2 regions of the Bacillus sp. PK5-006 genome follow, and region 2 is predicted to be linked to the other one. Evidence: riboswitches for the same ligand, from Rfam matches in the RefSeq annotation. Region 2 holds a riboswitch; the other holds the start of a gene.

Region 1 (3,169 bases), 750 kb from region 2:
GCGGCGCTGTCATAGGTGTCCTCCTTCTCTTGATATCATCTGAAAAACGAAACACCCTCTATGAAAAGAGAGTGCACGTCGCTTATTTTGTATAATGCTTCTTCAAGGTCTTCATCCAATCTTCCTCAAAAGCAGTCGATGAACCGAATCCCTTCACTTCGTCTGCAAGATTGACCATGTTAATGGCTTTTCCTGCTTGCTGAAGCTGCTTTTGCGAGATGAGAGAGGCCTCAAGGTCATAGGAAGATGGTGTTTTCTCACCAGCTATTTTCTTCGCAAGAATCCTCACGTCGACTGCACCGATAAGCTTCGGATCAACCGCGGCTGTGTACTTCCACGTACTGTCCTTCGCCGTCATTTCTTGAAGATCCGCATTTGACACATCAATCCCATAAATCTTCACTTCTGTTCTTCCTGCTTCCTTTAACGCTCTTGCTGCCCCAATGGCAAAGGCATCCCATGTGGCAAAAATAGCGTCCAGCTTGCCCTTTGGATACTTATTCAGCATGGCTGCTACTGCATTTTGCGTTTGAACAGACGTATCAGAGGAGGCAATACCAAAGCGGTCAAGCTCCTTGATCCCTGAATGTTGTTTCAGCGTTTCTTGATAGACCTTATTTCGTCTCACCATTGGCGGGAATCCATCTACCCACAGGTATGCAATATTTGCTTTTCCTTTGAAATCAGACACGAGCGCGTCTAATGATTTTTTTGCTAATTGTTCGTCATCTTGAGACGTCACTGTGACCCCTTTGATGTCCTTCAGCTTAGGATTCGAATCAAATGCTACAACTGGAATGCCTTTCGCTGTGATCTTTTTCACATCAGCGACTGTCGCATCGTCGTCCCCGTGAGAGATGATAAAGCCATCATAATTTTCTTCAAGCGCCTGAGAAATGGCATCATGGAACTTCGCTGTATCTCCATTTGCGGTGTAGACATCCACCGTAAAGCCGAGTGCTTCCCCTTCTGCCTTGGTCCCAGCTAAAAATTGAGCTGTATGATCGTCTCCGCCAATTTTGCGGATGACTTTAATTTTTGCCCCCTGTCCCTTTGCAAATCGCTTCGGTACATTGTCAAAGGAAACCTTTTCGTTCGTATTTGCCTTTGAGCCTGCACTTGATCCGGTGCCGCAGCCTGTTAACAGGACGGTTAATGCCGTTAATAAGACAAGAAATGATGTAAAATGCTTACGCTTCATTGCTGTTCCTCCTCAAGTTGTTTTTATTTTTCACATCGGAAAACTAGGTAAAAAAGTGGAAATACGCCTGTAAAACAGGCATTTGATTCGAAAAAGAGACGAAAAAAAGCCTCTCTTTGAAAGAGAGGCTTGATCACCGTTGCATGAAACATGTATCGGGAAGTCTTCCTCTCTTATCTGTCAAAGCTGTAACAGCTTTGCAGGAATTAGCACCAATTTCTAAAATAGAAACGGTTGCTGGGCGTCATAGGGCCAGTCCCTCTGCCTCTCTTGATAAGAGATCCGTTATGAAATTTGTTTTCGTTGAAATGTCTTCTTTACTTTAATGTGATGTCACATCAATGTCAATGACTTTTTTGAAAATTTATAAAATATCATCAACTTCCGATGATTTTCTTCGCAGGTGATGATTTCTTCAGACGGAAATCATATTTTTTCTCATTCACAAATTGTGGGTTGAGATGTGCTGATCCTTTATCTTGACCGCTTTTAGAGAGATACGTTTTGTAGCCTTCCATCCATTTCCCGCGCCAAATCCACTGTGATGCTTTCGCACCTTTTCGGTCATCATAAACGTTCTTCTGGAAGGTATTCTTTTGGTTCACTTGATAAAAATTCACGACCAAGTAATGCGAGGCACTAGCTGACATGATATTATTCGTGATTCGATTGTTCACTGCTTGATACTGCATTAGCAATTGACCGCCTTCTAAGCCGGCTGTGTCATTTTTGTACAAAATATTATGTGAAATCGTCGTATTGGTTGTACCGCCCCGCTTCTTATCATAGCCGCCAATAGAAATGCCTGTATAACGGTTTAAATATACTTGATTGTGTTCGATGCGGATGTGGTCTGCCATTTTTCCTTTATGTTCGCTTGTGACTTCAATCCCCAGATCATTGTGATGTGAGATGTTATGATCGATCACAATGTCTTTTCCGCCATCAACATAAATTCCGCCAGCGGAGATGTCGCTGCCATAGGCTGGGTTCCCTGCACTCGTAATTTCATATACTTTGTTTCTAGAGACGACCCCATTTCTCACTTGATCATACTTTTTGGAGGGTGCTACGTTCTCAAAACCAATTAAATCAATGCCAATATTATCAGTGTGCCGGACCGTGTTATGTGTCACACGGAACTTTTTGACGTTTCCATTTAGCACAAGCGCTTCACTGAAGCCCAGCTTTAATTTTTCAACGGTATTTCCTTTGATTTCAATGTCTTCAATCGCTGCAGGAGCTTTTGTCCCATAGACAGCAATTCCATGTGCATTTCCATTTTTATGTTTCGTCTGAATGTCATACACTCGGTTATTAAGCAGTTTGACGCCTTTACCGCTTCCTTTGATGAAAATACCAACTGGTGTCAAATCTTCTTGATTCGTCTTAAGATGTCCTACAGTCAGGCCTTTGAGGGTGATGTAGCTTTTTTGATCGATCGTGACAAGTCCTCCATCGGCTTGATTTCCTTTAAGGGAAGCCCCGCTAATTACAGGTTTTTCTTTTCCGTAAGCTTGAAAGACAACGGGCGCTTTCTTTGTTCCTGAATGGCGGACAATCAATTTTTCTTTGTATGTACCGCCTCTCATGTAAATGGTTGCCCCAGCCTTCGCCATACTTGCTGCTTTTTTCAACGTGCGGAAAGGTTTTTGCTTTGTGCCCGGGTTTTTGTCGTTTCCGTTTACCGCTACGTAATAGGCTGTGCTTTGCTTAGCGCCAGCCTCATCTGTCATCGCCTGACAGCCAAAGCTGATCACGGTCATGAATAAAATGAGTAAAATACCTGGTATCGCTCGTTTCATCTTGTTATTGCTCCTTTCTCTTCTCTTCTTCCTTTATCGGTTAAAAAAAAGAGGATTAAAATATGACGATGTCCCTTGCAATGTACTAGTCAAAAGGTGTATGGTTGAAAGAATATCTTACAGGAAAACCATTCGTTTTTAAATTGTCAGATTAATCAGTTAA
Region 2 (3,169 bases):
TCCTGTCCTGGGCGTAAAGTAAACTGATGGCCCGGCTCTACTTTGTGCACCTTTTGATCAAGTGTATTTGGCTCAGGTACGAACTGGAATGACATATATTGCTGTAAGGATGTCTCATCAAATAAAATGTTCTCGCTTACTGCCATCAAGCTTTTGCGTTCAGACGCAAAGTACACTTGCTCATCCATTTGTGTAAAATAAAGCGGTTTGATGCCAAAAGGATCTCTTGCGCCATATAATAATTGCGCTTCCTTATCCCAAATTAAAAATGCAAACATGCCGCGAAGCTTTGAAGCCGCTTCTTCTTTATAATGACGGTATGTGGCAAGAAGTACTTCCGTATCAGAATCTGTGCTGAACGTATAGCCTTTTTTCACAAGCTCTTCCTTCAGCTCCACATAGTTATAAATTTCTCCGTTGAAAATAATCCAATACTTTTCATCTTCATAAGAAAGCGGCTGCTTTCCGTGCTCAACATCTATAATACTTAAACGTCTAAATCCAAATCCTACATGCTCATCATGAAAGTAACCCTCATCATCCGGACCACGATGAACGATGAGACGGTTCATTTGTTTAATTAGCTCTTCCTGTTCAGTAGTTTCGGACAATGGACGGTGATTAAATACACCAACAAACCCACACATATTATTGCCTCCACGTTATGTTATTTCTTAAAAGTAGACCTATAATTAGACAGTATTTTGTCCGATTTTGTTTCACATTTTTTCGCTTTTTGCAGATTTTTTTTTAATCAAAAGGAAAACCGCTTAAAATAAGCGGTTTTTTATGTTGTTATTGTCCCAATGCTTCTTTGCGAAGTGTATCGGCTTTATCCGTTTTTTCCCACGGAAGATCTAAGTCGTGACGGCCGAAATGCCCGTATGCAGCTGTTTGTTTGTAGATCGGACGGCGCAGGTCAAGCATTTTAATAATGCCAGCTGGACGAAGATCAAAGTTTGCACGAACCACTTCAATTAATTTTTCTTCTGAAGCTTTTCCTGTTCCGAATGTATCAATTGAAATCGATACAGGCTGTGCAACCCCAATTGCATAAGCAAGCTGTACTTCACAAGAATCTGCAAGGCCGGCAGCTACGATGTTTTTCGCTACGTAACGTGCAGCGTATGCCGCAGAACGGTCAACCTTCGTTGCATCCTTACCTGAGAAAGCACCGCCGCCATGACGAGCGTATCCGCCATACGTATCAACGATGATTTTACGTCCAGTTAAACCAGCATCCCCTTGAGGTCCACCGATCACGAAACGGCCAGTTGGGTTAATAAAGTATTTTGTCTGTTCATCAATCAGTTCACTTGGAACGACAGGACTGATGACATGCTCTTTTAAGTCACTTTGAATTTGTTCAAGCGTCACTTCTGGTGCATGCTGCGTAGAAATAACCACTGTGTCAATACGAACTGGTTTGTTTTGCTCATCATATTCAACTGTAACTTGTGTTTTTCCGTCTGGACGAAGGTATGCAAGTGTTTCATTCTTGCGTACTTCTGTTAAACGGCGAGATAATTTATGCGCTAGTGAAATTGGCAGCGGCATGAGCTCTTCGGTTTCGTTATTGGCAAAACCAAACATCAATCCTTGGTCACCTGCACCAATCGCATCAATTTCTTCTTCAGTCATTGTTCCTTCACGTGCTTCAAGCGCTTTGTCTACACCTTGCGCAATATCAGCAGACTGTTCATCAATTGATGTAAGTACCGCACATGTTTCCGCATCAAAACCATATTTCGCACGTGTGTAGCCAATTTCCTTAATTGTGTCACGCACCGTCTTTGGAATATCGACATAAGTAGACGTTGTAATTTCACCGCTTACTAATACGAGACCGGTTGTAACAGAAGTTTCACAGGCAACACGTGCATTTGGATCTTTCTTTAAAATTTCATCCAAAATGCTGTCTGAAATTTGATCACAGATTTTATCCGGATGTCCTTCTGTCACTGATTCTGAAGTAAATAAACGACGATTTTGACTCATAATGGCTATTTCCTCCTGTACAAGACCACATCATCCCAAGATGAGGCCTCCAATATGATACGGAACTCGTTCCCTCTTATATTTGAAAACGTTTATATTAGAGATGTTATTGGCAATTTGTTCATATGATATCCCAAAAATAAAAAAACCATTTCCTTCATTGCGAGGAAAGGGTCTGAGATCGCATGCCTTTCACTCTTATCGCTCAAGGTGTTCTTGTACCTTGCATCAGGTTAGCACCTTGGTTTCTCAGCATTTTCATGCCTTTTTCATAAGAAACCGGTTGCTGGGCTTCATCGGGCCTGTCCCTCCACCAACTCGGGATAAGAGTATCCGTTCAATAAGATATCTTATCTTAAACCCTTGCGTCATGTCAATGCTTCATAAGAATTATCTCCCTCTTTTTTCTCCTCACCATTAGCATCACCAAAAAGCATATTTTCATAGCAGAAATGAAAAAACACACACAAAAATTTTTAAATAGTATAGACTATTATTATCAATGTGTTATACTAATCGAAACAAACAAATTCAACGGTAAAGGAAGGGTTTTTTTATGAACTCAGTGGATTTAAAAGAAGATTTGCAGTCATTGCTCTCATTAGAAAATACGCACCAAAATTTATCTGTTCCGAAACTTGTTGAAAAGATTTTGGCACGTAATGAAGGCGTTTTAACATCAACTGGAGCTGTCCGCGCTACAACTGGAGCCTATACAGGACGTTCGCCTAAAGATAAATTTATCGTCAAAGAAGAAAGCTCTGAACATAAAATCGATTGGGGTCAAGTAAACCAGCCGATCTCCAAAGAAGCATTTGACCGTTTATATACAAAGGTTGTGTCATACTTAAAAGAACGTGATGAACTATTCGTCTTTGAAGGGTTTGCAGGCGCTGATGAAAGATATCGTATGCCGATTACAGTTGTAAACGAATTCGCATGGCACAATCTTTTTGCCAAGCAGCTATTTATCAGACCTGACGGGTCAACACCTTCTTCAAACGAAAAACCTTTCACCATCTTATCTGCACCGCACTTTAAAGCAGATCCTGCAACAGATGGCACAAACTCTGAAACGTTTATCATCGTTTCTTTTGAAAAACGCACGATACTTATCGGTGGAACAGAATATGCAGGAGAAATGAAAAAGTCCATTTTCTCTGTGATGAAC

What was found. Region 2 has a riboswitch for S-adenosylmethionine ahead of metK (methionine adenosyltransferase). Riboswitches for the same ligand answer to the same signal wherever they lie in the genome.
Region 1: linked by a shared signal. The riboswitch ahead of M1D84_RS01175 (sugar ABC transporter substrate-binding protein) and the one ahead of metK (methionine adenosyltransferase) in region 2 are both predicted to bind S-adenosylmethionine.

The regions. Positions count from the first base shown of each region.
Region 1 covers NZ_CP096414.1:242,407-245,575, reverse strand. The annotation lists gene M1D84_RS01180 (sugar ABC transporter ATP-binding protein) at 1-13, opposite strand, end outside; gene M1D84_RS01175 (sugar ABC transporter substrate-binding protein) at 83-1,201, opposite strand; SAM riboswitch class I at 1,372-1,481, opposite strand; gene M1D84_RS01170 (DUF1565 domain-containing protein) at 1,579-3,006, opposite strand.
Region 2 covers NZ_CP096414.1:987,615-990,783, reverse strand. The annotation lists gene asnB (asparagine synthase (glutamine-hydrolyzing)) at 1-647, opposite strand, end outside; gene metK (methionine adenosyltransferase) at 796-1,998, opposite strand; SAM riboswitch class I at 2,194-2,328, opposite strand; gene pckA (phosphoenolpyruvate carboxykinase (ATP)) at 2,555-3,169, shown strand, end outside.